2 regions of the Agrobacterium sp. DSM 25558 genome follow, and region 1 is predicted to be linked to the other one. Evidence: predicted binding sites of a transcription regulator. Region 1 holds the regulator's gene; the other holds the start of a gene.

Region 1 (7,432 bases):
AAACACCCGTCCTCGCCTTTTCAAGGGCAAGGTTCGAAATGCCTGACTGCTATCCGTGGCGTGTCTCCTCATCCTCCTCCGGCAACGTTACTGTAAAATTTGCAAGGCGTCACGAGTGATTGGGTTAGGGGGGATGATTGTTGGGTAAGAATAAACTTCCTGAAATAAATACAGAAGCTTACATAGGTTTTCTCACGTGATATAAGGCAATATCTGCCCCTTCTGGACGATATTTTTTTCGGCATCGCAGTGTCTTCACACGCTTAAAGTCGCCCGATCATTCACGACCAGAGTGTCCGCGCTTTGCAAGGACAAAAAACCAATCTACCATGGTCTCCCGCAAGGTATGGCGAGTGGCGACATGAATGATGGCATAGAGACTGAACCCGGCGGGCAACCGCTACCGGGCAATGAGCGCCCAACGCTCAAGACGATCGCCCTGATGACAGGCCTTGGTATCACCACTGTTTCCCGGGCCTTGAAGGACGCGCCAGACATCGGCGCCGACACCAAGGAGCGGGTGCGCCAAGTCGCACAGCAGATCGGCTATCAGCCAAACCGTGCGGGCGTTCGTTTGCGCACCGGCAAGACCAACGTCATCGCACTGGTACTAAGCGTGGATGAAGAGCTGATGGGTTTCACCACCCAGATGGTGTTCGGCATCACCGAAATTCTGTCCAGCACGCAGTACCATCTGGTCGTGACGCCCCATACCCACGCCAAAGATCCGATGATCCCGATCCGCTATATTCTCGATACCGGCTCTGCTGATGGCGTCATCATTTCGAAGATGCAGCCTGACGATCCGCGTGTGCGTTTCATGACAGAGCGCAACATGCCGTTTGCCACCCACGGGCGGACGGATATGGGCATCGTCCACCCCTATCATGATTTCGATAATGAGGCTTACGTCTACGAGGCCATGAGGCGGCTTTCCCAATGCGGGCGGAAGCGCATTGCCGTCCTTTTGCCTCCGAAGCAATTTTCATATCATGATTACGCGCGTCGTGGTTTCGACCAGGGCCTGCGTGATTTCGGCCTTACAGAGTTTCCACTGACGAGCATCAGTAACGACACACCGCTGGACCAGATCAGGGACGAAAGCAGGGCGCTGATGCTGAGTGACGATTGTCCTGATGGGTTGGTGTCCATCAGTGGCAGTTCCACCATCGCCTTCATCGCGGGCATAGAGGAAACCGGCAAAAAGATCGGCAAGGATATCGACGTCGTCTCCAAGCAGTCCGCAGATTTTCTCAACTGGCTGCGTCCAGAAATTCACACCATGAATGAGGATATCAAGCTGGCCGGCCGTGAACTGGCGAGAGCGCTGCTGGCCCGTATCGATGGAAAACCGGCGGAAGGCTTGCAGACGCTCAGTCAGCCGGTGTGGTCGAGCCGCGCACCAAAGTTCAACGCATAAAAAAGGCCCGGAGCGATCCGGGCCTCTTGTTCAAATGTCGTGCGCGAAGCTTAACCACGCAGGATGGAGCGACCGGCATAAGCTGCCTGTGGCCCCAGCATTTCCTCGATACGGATCAGCTGATTGTACTTGGCCAGACGGTCGGAGCGCGACAGCGAACCGGTCTTGATCTGTCCGCAATTGGTCGCAACCGCGAGATCGGCAATCGTGGAGTCTTCCGTTTCGCCGGAGCGGTGAGACATGACGGCGGTGTAACCAGCCTTGTGCGCCGTTTCGACAGCATCAAGCGTTTCCGTCAGCGAGCCGATCTGGTTGACCTTCACGAGAATGGAGTTGGCAACGCCCATCTTGATACCGTCACGAAGGCGGGCAGAGTTGGTCACGAACAGATCGTCACCAACCAGCTGAACCTTGGAGCCGATCTTGTCCGTCAGGTACTTCCAGCCATCCCAATCGTCTTCGGCCATGCCGTCTTCGATGGAAATGATTGGGTACTTGCCCGCCAGTTCAGCGAGGTAATCCGCCATGGCTTCCGGCTCGAGCGTGCGGCCCTCGCCTTCCATCTCGTACTTGCCGTTCTTGAAGAACTCGGTCGAAGCGCAATCGAGAGCAAGCGCAACGTCGTCGCCTGGCTTGTAACCGGCCTTTTCGACGGACTTCATGATGAAGTCGAGAGCCTCAGGCGCGCTCTTCAGGCCTGGTGCAAAGCCACCCTCATCACCCACATTGGTGTTGAAGCCCTGTGCCGACAGTTCCTTTTTCAGAACGTGGAAGATTTCAGCGCCGATACGGACCGCGTCACGGATGTTTTCCGCGCCAACCGGCATGATCATGAATTCCTGGAAGTCGATCGGGTTGTCGGCATGCGCGCCGCCATTGATGATGTTCATCATCGGAACAGGCAGCAGATGCGCGTTTGGACCACCGACATAACGGTAAAGCGGCAAGCCAGTCGTTTCGGCAGCAGCCTTGGCAACAGCCAGGGAAACGCCGAGGATGGCGTTGGCACCCAGGCGGGACTTGTTTGGTGTGCCGTCAAGCTCGATCAGGGTCTGGTCGACATGAATCTGGCTCTCGGCATCGAACCCGCCCAGCGCGTCGAAGATTTCGGTGTTGACAGCTTCAACTGCCTTTTCAACGCCCTTACCGAGGTAGCGCTTGCCACCATCACGCAGTTCTACGGCTTCGTGCGCGCCTGTCGATGCGCCCGATGGAACTGCTGCACGACCGAAAGAGCCGTCTTCCAGGTAGACATCGACTTCAACAGTCGGATTGCCACGGCTGTCGAGAATTTCGCGTGCGATGATATCGGTAATGGCTGTCATGATCTCTCCCTTGGGATTGGAACAGGATTTTTCAGTTGCCTGTCTTAGAGTGCATACCGAAAACTGTGAAGCGCTTTTCGAATGATCGGCGCGATAAACAGGGCGACGGAATAGCGACTCGATGTGAATTTCTTCAGTCGCTGTAGACGACGCGCAAGAAATTACAATGACGGTGCCCGTTTCAGGCACCGCTTTTCAATAAAAGCCGATTAAGGCCAAAACCCGTCACGCAGATTTGGCGATGTCGTCAAAAGCGAGCAGCTTTTCCAGAAGCTTCGGCATGTCCTTCAGGTGAACCATGTTCGGACCATCCGATGGCGCGTTATCCGGGTCCTCATGTGTTTCCACGAAAAGACCCGCGATGCCAACGGCAACAGCAGCACGCGACAATGTTTCCACGAATTCGCGCTGACCGCCCGTCGAACCGCCCTGCCCACCCGGCTGCTGCACGGAGTGGGTAGCATCGAAAACAACCGGTGCGCCCAGAGATGCCATGATCGGCAGGGAGCGCATATCAGACACCAGCGTATTGTAACCGAAGGACGCACCGCGTTCGCACAGCAGCACATTCGGGTTACCGCTGTCGTTCAGCTTCGCCAGAACGTTCTTCATATCCCACGGCGCCAGAAACTGGCCCTTTTTGACATTGATGACGCGACCAGTCTTGGCAGCAGCCACCAGTAGATCCGTCTGACGGCTGAGAAACGCCGGAATTTGCAGAATATCAATCACCGGCGCAACGATGCCGCACTGTTCTTCCGTGTGAATGTCCGACAGAACCGGAAAGCCGAACTGCGCCTTCAACTCGGCAAAAATCTCCAATGCCTTGTCGATACCGATGCCCCGCTGGCCGGAAAGGGACGTGCGGTTGGCTTTATCGTAAGAAGACTTGTAAACCAGCCCGATACCCAGCTTGCCACACAGCTCTGACAACGTTTCCGCAATCATGAATGCGTGGTCGCGGCTTTCCATCTGGCAAGGTCCGGCGATCAGCGAAAAGCGTTCTGTATTGGAAAAGGAAACCGCTTTGGAGCCCTGCCCCGCAACGACTTTCAGATTGTTCGTTACACTCATCGTCTTTCCTTGCAATAAAGCGGGCGATTTCAATGGTGCAGACCATCGAGATATTCCCTTATCGTTTGTTGGCCACGCATTTAGCAGCAAGGCGGCCCAGAGTCACGGTATAGGTCCGCGTAAGACCATCTGGTGTTGCTGATTTACGCATCAACAGATGCTTAAATGAATTTCACCGAATTTTAAGGGATTGCAGAACACATATGGAACATATAGTGTTCGTTCTGTATTTGTTTCGCGAATCTTCGCCTCTAATTCCAAGGGTGTTCCTTCATGCTCACGCGCAAACAGCAGGAATTGCTTCTGTTCATTCATGAAAGAATGAAAGAGTCCGGCGTGCCGCCATCTTTCGATGAAATGAAAGATGCACTCGATCTTGCTTCAAAATCAGGTATCCATCGGTTGATCACCGCACTTGAGGAGCGCGGCTTCATTCGCCGGCTACCGAATCGGGCGCGCGCTTTGGAAGTCATCAAGCTTCCCGAATCCTATTCGCCACAAGCCAAGCCTCAACGCGGGTTTTCACCCAGCGTTATCGAGGGTAGCCTGGGCAAAGCAAAGGTGGCTGAACAGCCGCCCCGTCCCGCAGCGTCCAACGACAGCGCACCCAATTCTGTTAGCGTCCCAGTTATGGGCCGGATAGCTGCGGGTGTGCCGATTTCCGCAATTCAAAACAACACCCATGACGTTGTCGTTCCGATGGATATGTTGGGTTCGGGCGAGCACTACGCTCTGGAAGTCAAAGGCGATTCGATGATCGAAGCCGGGATTTTCGATGGTGATACGGTCATTATTCGCGATGGAAGCACTGCAAATCCGGGCGATATCATTGTGGCTCTGGTCGATGACGAGGAAGCAACGCTGAAGCGCTTCCGCCGAAAAGGCGCTTCCATTGCGCTGGAGGCTGCAAACCCTGCCTATGAGACGCGAATTTTCGGACCGGACAGAGTGAAAATTCAAGGCAAGCTGGTCGGTTTGATCCGCCGTTATCATTAATATGTTGCGGGCATGCGTTGTCATGCCCGCTACTCAAATTGTATTTTGATGGTCATAATATTCCCTGCCAGCCTGTCTGAAATATCAATTTAAGACCACAAAAAATCACGGCAGTTAGGCTACAAAACCTATATTCATTAGTCGGGTCACGAAATCCACTAATTGGTGTATCTCAATCTCGTTGCATCTGAGAATCACTACGTCGCTGTGTGCCTCGCGCTCGTCTTATCGAAGATCGAACGAACAGTTACCAACGTTGGCGTACCTAAATGTTGTTTTCGGGTAGGTCCGTCCGCGGCCATCAAATAGTTTGATGAGCATTATCACTCCGGCGGCCTGTATCCGGTCTATTGCGTGCCGTATTGATGGACGATAATGGGGAACATTGACATGTATGATCTTTACATAGCCAACAAGAATTACTCTTCATGGTCCCTGCGGCCATGGGTTTTGATGCGAACCTTGGAGATTTCGTTCAACGAAAAACTCGTACAGTTTGGCACGTCGAACCACGATTTCACGCGCTTCTCTCCGTCGGGAAAGGTGCCCTGCCTCGTAGAAAATGACCTGACCGTATGGGACAGCCTCGCCATCGCTGAATATCTGGCAGAGCGCCATGATGGTGTGTGGGCAAGTGATGCCAAAGCGCGGGCGTGGTCGCGCTCGGCGACTGCCGAGATGCATTCTGGTTTTCAGGCGTTGCGCAACGAACACCCAATGAGCGTCGGTTTGCGCATACGGCCATCGTCCATCAGCGAGCCCCTGCAGAGGGACATATCTCGAATAGACGCGCTCTGGCAGGACGGCTTGGCAGCTTTTGGTGGTCCGTTTCTGGCAGGGAAAAACTTCACCGCTATAGATGCGTTCTACTGCCCCGTTGCATTCCGGTTCCAGACCTACTCTACACCTCTGTCGGTGGAGGCCGAAGCCTACAAAAACCGCCTGCTTTCCCTTTCCGCCATGCAGGAATGGCAGGGTGCTGCTTTGCTGGAAACGTGGCGAGATGCGGGTCACGAGGCTGAGGCGCGGGCCGTGGGAGAATGGACAGCGGATCTGCGCGCGAAATAGCAAATGGCGGCAGCCACACGCTATGGGTCCAGCGCCAACATATTTTCGATATGCGCAGGCAACTCGGGATCGAAGTCCTCGCTGCGCCAATCATAACTGCGGTGCATGGTCCATGATCGATCCTGACCCTGCATTGCAACCTTCGCCCGTAGAACGGCGTCGCCTTTACGGCCAAGCCAGACTTCCATGGAGCCGGTACGTCGTAATGTCTCCTGACTGATCAGGATCGCACCGGACCGACAGGCGGCGAAGGGCACTCTGCGTGTCGTCACCACTAGGTCGGCAACGTCGCATGCCGTTCCCGTCAGCGCAGTGTTGGAAATAACCGCTACAGTTACGCCCTTCTGCGACTTAGCCACACACCACATATCTTTGCGGCAGGTGAATATATCCGTGGCACCGGTTGCTGCTCGCATCTCCTCGGCAGCCCGCGACTTTTCGATATCGGTCAAACCCGCCGTGCGGGCTTGAGAGCTAACCGCTTCCTCTGCATCATCACCAGCAGGTGACGTGACACGATCGAGCATTTTGGGGGCGACGTGATGCGCGGGTAAAGGCACGGCTCTTTGCCATTGCTCGTAAACGAAGCCGGAGGCGCGTTGTTTGGTGGAGGCAACCGCGTCTGCGGATGTCAGCGCGACCAGCGAACCATCCTCATAGATCAGCAGGTCCGGTTTATCGCGCCCCTGCTCGATCAGAAGCATGGCAAAGCCGGCGGCTATGAAGGGCAACCCAATCAAGGCAAGTCGTGTGCGAAGCAATGCCAGCAGCAGGAAACCCGTTGTTGAAATCGCCAGAAACCAGCCATTTTGCCGTCCAATCGTCTCGTCACCGCCCCAACTCGACACGGTCTTGGCCACTTCAATGACCATCGCCATGCCGTAGCCCATGATTTTCAGAAACGGCGCGTCGAGCCCGAATGGCATCAACAGCATGCCGATGAGCGCAAACGGCATGACGATCAGAGACATGATCGGCATCGCGGCAAGATTTGCTGCCAGCCCATAGGTGGTGATGCGATGAAAATGCTCGATGGAATAGATTGCCGTCGATATGCCACCGATCAGTGACGTGATCACGACACCGCCAATGATCGTCGCAGCCTTACTGGCTATCGATAGCCACCATGGCGGTCGGGAGATGACGAGACGCTCCCGCTCGCCGCGCCACCGGCTCCAGAACGCATATGCGGAGACGAGCGCGAGCGTTGCTGCAAACGACATCTGGAAGCTCGGCCCCATGACCTCGTGCGGCGACAGGACGATAATCACGATCGCCGAAAGCGCCACGTTGCGCAGGCTGATCGACGGCCTGTCCACCAGCACAGCAAACAGCATGATCGACATCATCAACCATGCCCGCTCTGCGGACACCGCAAATCCTGAAATGAGATAATAGGCCAGTGTCATCAAAAGCGCTGCAAAGGCAGAGATTTTCTTGACCGGCCGGCGCTGGGAGAATCCAGGAAACAGGCTGAACACGGTTCGCATTCCGATGAAGAAGATGCCAGCGGCGAGCGCCATATTCAGCCCGGAAATCGCAACGATAT
Region 2 (7,432 bases), on a different contig from region 1:
TGGCCTCGCCCGGAGAAGCTAGAGACAAGGATGGCCAGGCGCTCTACACGCGTCAAATCACGCGCAGCATTCACGGGACGATGATGACCATAACGGCAAGCGCACCTTCCGCAGCATTGGTCGACCCCGCTCTTCGGGCACTGTTTTGGTTGATCCCTTGCATGTTGCTACTGGGCATCGTTCTTTTAGGCGGAACGCTGTGGCAAATCCGGTTCGGTTTGCGCCCACTCGCATCCATGGTCGCGGATATCGATGCGATCAATCGCGGAGACCTGGAGCGCTTGCCGCAGCAACCGTCTCCAGAGCTTGCGCCGCTTTCAGCGAAGACGAACGCGCTTCTGATTGCAAATGAGGAGCGTCTGATCGCAACACGGATGCAATTTGCCAACCTCGCCCATGGACTTAAGACGCCGGTCGCGAGCCTTTTGCTGGCGCTAAGCGACAGCAATGACCCGGACGGCACTTTGCGCGACCTCGGCAGGCGCATCGACCACAGGATCAAGCATCACCTCAGTTCCACCCGTCAGGCCATGGCCACGGGTGGTCGTATCTCTAGTGCGCCCCTAGCCGACACCGTCGCGAATTTGCATCTGGCAATCAGCTCTATTCATGCGGACAAGGATGTGAGGTTCGAGACGGAGATCGACGGAGATTTTTCGGTTGCTTGCGAAGAAAACGACCTAGAAGAAATGCTGGGTAACCTGATCGAGAACGCTTTCAAGTGGACCTCTTCGACAGTCAAAGTCGTCGCCACCAAAGAAGGATCGAACATTCGTATATCCATAGAGGACGACGGACCGGGCATTGCCAATGATCGAATGGACGCTGTGTTGCTTCCGGGCGTCAGAGAAGACGAACGCATATCTGGAACCGGCTTTGGACTTACGATTGCCAATGAGCTCGCCGAACTCTACAGCGGCTCTCTTCTTCTGGAAAACAACTCCCCGCGCGGCTTGAAGGCAGTTCTCGTTTTGCCCGCGACCGTACCATCGCGGGCAGCTTTGGTTTGAAACCAGTTCGCCTGATTTAAGGCTTCCGTTTCAGCGCATCCTGATCGATGCCAAAATGATCGATGATCATATTGACGTTTCGGCGATGCGATTTGAAATAGACGTCGAACAGGTCGCCGACGAGAGGCACACTGCCAACCACAGCGTCCATGCCAATATTGCCCACCATCCGGGCAAGCTTATCGCGGGGAACGCCGAGGCGGCGGGCTTCGTTGACGATGTAAAGACCAACCAAAGCGCCTGCACCATCTCCAACCAGCGGCACCAGACCCATGATGGAATCGGCACCGAAGCGGATGCGGGTACCCGGTATGCCGATTGCCGTATCCATCAGGCGGGCAATACCGGACAGCCGTCTCAAACGCCTGATACGTTCGGCACTATCGATGAAATCGCTAGACGCATTTGGACCCGTATGTGCATTCCAAGTTCTTGCGGCCATCAAAGACTCCAACCCGAAAGAGAAATTATTCGTTCTATAAATGAATGGGTATGACAACGCCTGCGTTCAAGGGACATTGGCAAGGCGGTAGTGAACCTGTTTATCTGTAGACACGGCCCTTCGTTTGGGCCGCGCTGCAGTTTTCCGGAGTTCAGTTCAGCCTGCTGAAACGCGGATCGCGCCAGCTTCGCCGAGACTGCGCTGCGCTGCTGAGACTTCGCTGGCGGAAATGTCGGCAGATACTTCGATCTCTCCACCAAGCGGAGCATCCTCACGCGCATTGTCGTTGGCGGAAACATCACCGCCAGACGGCGTAACACCAACGGTGTTCTCAGAGGTCGCTGACTGAATGAAGATGTCAGGTCTTGGCACGCCATGCTGCTGAACCAGATGCTCAACAGCAAGGTCTGCCGCCGCACGCGTGTCGAAAATGGCTTTTATCGTCGTCGTGCTGTCATCGGCCATAGGTCTTCTCCTGTTTTAAGTGTCACGATAGGCAGACTCCCCTACGCCCTGAGAGTTCCCTTCCCCTCCAAACGAAACCGCAACAGCACTGGAAATTTGCAAAAAAGCTGATATGTTCTCTCTTTGTTTCAATTTGATCTTAAAGGGAGGTGCGTAGAAATGAATGTCATGGCGCTGCCTCCCATTCGCAAAATCATTCATGTCGATATGGACGCTTTTTATGCGTCGGTGGAACAACGCGATAATCCCAACCTTCGCGGCTTACCACTGGCTGTTGGTGGATCGGCAGCGCGCGGTGTTGTGGCGGCTGCGAGTTACGAGGCCAGAACCTTCGGTGTGCATTCCGCCATGCCATCCGTCACCGCGAAGCGGAAATGCCCGGACCTGATATTCGTGTCGCCTCGCTTCGAGGTTTATCGGCAAGTCTCGCATCAAATTCGTGAAATCTTTGCCGAATATACGCCGTTGATCGAGCCGCTTTCTCTGGACGAAGCCTATCTCGATGTCACCGAAAACCTGAAAGGCATGGAAATCGCAACCGAGGTTGCCCTTGAAATTCGTGCCAAAATAAAGGCGGTCACTGGCCTCAACGCTTCTGCCGGCATTTCCTACAACAAATTTCTGGCGAAGATGGCCAGCGATCTCAACAAACCGAATGGACAGGCTGTCATCACGCCCAAAAACGGTCCAGGCTTTGTTGAAGGCCTTGCCGTCAAGAAATTCCATGGGGTTGGGCCAGCCACGGCGGAGCGGATGAAAAGCCATGGCATCGAGACAGGGCTTGATCTGAAATCGAAACCGCTCACCTTTTTGCAGCAGCATTTCGGCAAGTCTGGGCCATATTTCTACGGCATTGCCAGGGGCATCGATGAAAGACAGGTGCGGCCCGATCGCATCCGTAAATCCGTTGGCGCTGAAGACACATTCGTAGACGATATCAGTGACCTTAGCCTGGCAAAAGCCGAGCTTCGGCCACTGGTCGAGAAGGTCTGGCGCTACTGCGAATCACACGACATCACGGCAAAGACTGTTACCGTCAAAATCAAATATTCCGACTTCAGTCAGGCAACACGCAGCAAGACGGTGTCAGACTCCGTTTCCGATACCGAGATGATCATCAACATCGCAGAAGTCTTGCTCGCATCAGTCGCCCCATTCAAACGTCCCGTAAGGCTGCTGGGAGTCACCCTGTCCTCACTGAACACCCAACAGACAAGCCAGGAGCCGCAACTCGCTCTCGAGCTGTGACACGCTGTTTCTGGGAACAACTGATGCCCTCCGTAGTTCGCTGTAGTGTGGGAGATAAAACCTACGAGACGGCAGTCAAAGGAGATGCGTAATGACACCATCAAGTGATGATAAAGGCTCCGTAGAAGACATTCACAACGACGCCAAAGGGCAATTTGCCAAGGGTCTAAAGCACAGCGACAACAACGGTGTAGCCAGTGCCAAACCCCGTGTTATCACGGGCTCGGATGATGCGACGACGCACAAGTCTCCTCCTGGAAAGAAGCCTGTCGAAAAGGAGTGGGATTTAAATTATGACGAGCGAGAGACCAACGAAGGCGATTTTCGCGGATAGTATGCAAATAGACCGGATTGTCTAAAGGGAAGCCACTCGGCTTCCCTTCAGTTATATGGCCTCGTTAAGGCAAACTTCATTCCGGGCATCGAGATCAAGGTTTACGCATCAGTCCTAGAGCGTATCCCAGCGTTGCGGCGAGGCCCAGTGATGCCAGTGGGTTTTTATAGACGAAGCCCCTCGTGGACCGGACCGTGCTGACGGCATTCTCTTTCGCCGAGACCACGGCGCGTTGCGAAAGGCTTTCCACTTCTGCTTTGATCGCCGTCAGATCTTCACTGACAGAGTTGCCAATGCCGTCATCCCGTTCAGCAACCTGTTGAAGGGCAACATCGACCAATGGCGTATATGGTTTCGACTCGATGTTATTCTCGTCTGGCACAGTGTTGCCAGGATCGGTTTGAAGCGAGAGATCGGGATTCGCAGGATCGGACGTTGGTGATTGAGTGCTCTTATCATTCATGACAGGATTCCTTATTTCAAAACCTAACCGGGCACCATCCCGTATGTTCCCGCCGAAGGTCGCCTAAAAACAATCCCGCGTAAAATTAAATCCAGCCAAAAGCGCATTGCCCGCAAAAGGTATAAATGACATAATGTTATAATCTTTTGAATTGCTGCCGTCTCACCATTGTGAGATTGATGCCTAAAAGTAAGCAGCCGTTGAAGAGGCATGATTTTATAGGGCTAATTTCCGTCATAGCCCGCAGCTAATGTAATTCGATTTCTCTTTTGGAATTCCTTGATTGATGCCTGAAGTCCGTTCTCCTACCCCGCTTTACCACCGCATTTACGCGGTCATGCGCGAACGCATCGTAAAGGGCTACTACCCCGGTGACGCACCTGTGCCGAGCGAAGCAGAACTTGCGGAGAGCTTCTCCGTCAGTCGAATTACCATACGCAAAGCGATGGAAATGCTGACGGCGGAGGGACTTGTGACCCGTACGCGCGGGCGCGGAACCTTCATTACCGACCGCAGCAAAGAGAACAAACTCAATCGCGTTGTCGTCTCCAACATCAACAGTCTGTTCAGCTACCTCAACGCAGTGGGAAAGAGCACCCGGTTGAAGGTCGTCAGTCTTGATCTTGGCGAAGCGCCACCCCGCATATGCGAGCAGATGGGCATACCGCCAACAACGGAACTGGTTCGGGCCGTGCGGGTCCGTTCGCTGGACCGCCGCCCCTACTCGCTTTCGACCGCCTACCTTCTGCCGGAAATCGGCAAGACGTTGAACCGCCAGGATTTGGCAACGACCGATATGATCGATCTCGTGCAAAAGGCGGGCGCCGAGGTTGAAAAGGTCGAACAGACGCTGACCGCCACCTTGGCCGACGACTGTGCGGCCAAACATCTGGAGATACCGATCGGCGCTCCACTGATGTTGGTCAATCGGCTATTTTTCAATACGGAACTAAAGCCGTTCTATGCCGCCGAGATTTTCTATCGCGCTGACCGTTACGAATACCGTGTCTCGCTGAAGCGAGAAGACGGCAAGGATTTCTCACTCGGGAATTGATCGTCTTATCGCCAAAGGAAAGGCCGCACATCGGATGCGCGGCCCTTATCGAAACTATTACATCAGCAGCGTGAAAATTATCGCTCAGCCGTTTGCCGCATTCTCCGCAGCAGCTCCCGCCTTCATCATCGCGTGCAACATATCCAGCCGCGGCTCGACCGGCGGCGGATAGACATCTCTGCCGTGGGTTAAGCCGAGTGCAAGAAAGGTTTCCACAAGCTTATACGTCAGCGGGCCTGGATTGACGACGGGTACCGGCAGGTTGGCAGCGAGATACTCGCCAGCCTGATGCATGGTCGTTGAGCCCAGGCAGATGACCTCCGCTCCGTCTTCCTCGATGCAGCGCATGGCAACATCACGCATGCGCGGGAAAACACTGTCCTCTTTGCCGCCCAAGAGATTGGAGAAATCCGGCGGCTGATCGAAGCTGCGGACCGAGGCGCATTGCCGGTCGAATCCATATTCGCGGATGGCCTTGCGGTATCGCGGCAGTGCCGGTTCCCATTGCGCCAGAACCGAGAATTTGCCGCCCAGCGTCAGCGCATAGAGCATCGAAGCCTTACCCGCGCCGATGACGGGAATGGAGAGGACCGAGCGCAGCATGACCATGCCGCTATCAGACATCGTGTCGATGCAAACGGCATCAAAGCCTTCGTCCTGCGCCTTGCACCCGGCCTCGAAGATGGCGAGGTCCATCAACCCCCAGTCATGCGGAGACATGAAGGATGTCGGGCCGCAGGTGACCGGGCGATAGGTCAGCTCCCAATCCGCAGGCAGCGGCACATATTGTGACTGCGCCTGGCGATTACGTACACCCTCCTCATCCAGCGCGAAGGGAACGATGACAAGAATGCGGGTCATTGACTGCCCTCCAGATAGGCTGCACCGGCAGCACCGATGGCGCGGATCATGTCGTGCTTGGGAGACAGCGGCGTCGGCCATGTCGCCTTGCTGTGGGTGAGGTTCAGGTCGAGCGCGATCGATGCCAGCTTGTAGGTCAGCGGACCGGGATTGATGACGGGAACGCCGATGCGGGCAGAGAGCCAGGAATGAGCCTCGTGCATGGTGGTGGAACCCAAGATCAACACCTGCGCGCCATCCTCTTCGACGCATTTCTTGGCCGCATCGAGCAGAAGCGGGAACACCTCGTCTTCCTTGCCAGCAAGCAGGCTCTTATTATCGGGCGTCACGCCAATCGAGCGCATCGACGCACATTTGTGCTCCATGCCAAGCTCGCCCAGCGTCTTGGTGTAGAGCATTTTCCAGCGATCCCACATCATCAGGATCGAGAACTTGTCGCCCAACATCTGTGCCATCAGCATGGAATGACGGCCCGGCGCAATGACCGGGATGGTCAAGACAGAGCGCAACATCGACATGCCGCTGTCGGACATGGTGTCGATGCAGACAGCGTCGAATCCCTCTTTCTCGGCATCAAGCCCGGCGTCGAGGATCGAGAAATCTGCGAGCGCCATATCGTGCTGGCTCGAGTAATTCTTCGGACCCACCCGCACGGCGCGATAGTGGAACTCGATGCCCGGGCCGAGATCGACCGCCTTGATCTGCGCTTGCCTGCGGGCGAGATCATCCTGCCCCATGGGAAACGGTACGATGACCATAAGCTTCTTCATCATGTCCTCCTCTTACTTTCAACTCTCGGCAGCAATCCGCGCGGCGGTGATGCCGGCCAACCTGCCAAAGCTGGTCGCCGTCAAAAGGCCGTTGCCGGACAGGTAGCCGTAATTGGAATCTCCAGACACACCACGCGCCGCGCCGCCGCCTGCTAAAAGGTTCGGCAAAACAGTGCCATCTTCGCGCAGCACCCGCGCCTCGGCATCGATCACCAAACCGCCCTGCGTGTGGAATAGCGCACCGTTGACCTTGACGGCGTAAAAGGGCGCGCTCAGGAGCTGATCCGGCGTGAAGTTGCGACCAAAGCGATCGGGTTCGCCGGTGCGTGCGGATGTTTCGATGGCTTCGAACTCTTCGCGAATAGTGGACAATGAAAGCCCCGTGACCGTGGCAAGGTCCTCCAGACTGGTTGCCGTCTTGATGGCTCCCAGCTTGCGGATTTCGCGGTAGTCATAAAACCCCATCCCGGCCTCATCACCCTTGGCATCATAGATGTCCCAAGCAACATGGTCCGGCTGCGCGGCGACTTCTGCGGCATGTTCGGAGTAGCCGCGCATCTCATTGGAAAATCGCTGGCCTTGCGTATTGAGAAGAATGCCGCCCTTGGTGATGACAGCCCATGTCAATGGCAGAGCATGCGGGTGAGCGACCGATCCATGCCCCTGATAGGCTCCCATATCTGCGAGCGCCGCGCCGATCTGCGCGCCCCATTTCACCGCATCGCCCGTGTTGGAGAGATGACCGCAGCACTCGGCATCGGCAATTTCCGGGATGTATTTCTGGA

Evidence for each region. The regulator LexA, encoded in region 1, represses DNA repair genes until DNA is damaged. The targets are predictions, from matches to a motif close to TGTTCNNNNTGTGTTCNG.
Region 2: the regulator LexA is predicted to act here: its motif matches at 2,031-2,048, upstream of dinB (DNA polymerase IV).

Annotation. Positions count from the first base shown of each region.
Region 1 is NZ_FMUD01000001.1:207,416-214,847, forward strand. It holds gene DSM25558_RS01090 (LacI family transcriptional regulator) at 362-1,420, shown strand; gene eno (phosphopyruvate hydratase) at 1,471-2,745, opposite strand; gene kdsA (3-deoxy-8-phosphooctulonate synthase) at 2,971-3,819, opposite strand; gene lexA (transcriptional repressor LexA) at 4,093-4,815, shown strand; gene DSM25558_RS01110 (glutathione S-transferase family protein) at 5,206-5,883, shown strand; gene DSM25558_RS01115 (ComEC/Rec2 family competence protein) at 5,904-7,432, opposite strand, start outside.
Region 2 is NZ_FMUD01000004.1:136,678-144,109, reverse strand. It holds gene DSM25558_RS05600 (sensor histidine kinase) at 1-1,010, shown strand, start outside; gene DSM25558_RS05595 (DUF4112 domain-containing protein) at 1,027-1,452, opposite strand; gene DSM25558_RS05590 (hypothetical protein) at 1,609-1,917, opposite strand; gene dinB (DNA polymerase IV) at 2,077-3,165, shown strand; gene DSM25558_RS05580 (hypothetical protein) at 3,257-3,499, shown strand; gene DSM25558_RS05575 (hypothetical protein) at 3,594-3,962, opposite strand; gene DSM25558_RS05570 (GntR family transcriptional regulator) at 4,249-5,016, shown strand; gene DSM25558_RS05565 (aspartate/glutamate racemase family protein) at 5,101-5,877, opposite strand; gene DSM25558_RS05560 (aspartate/glutamate racemase family protein) at 5,874-6,650, opposite strand; gene DSM25558_RS05555 (FAD-dependent oxidoreductase) at 6,666-7,432, opposite strand, start outside.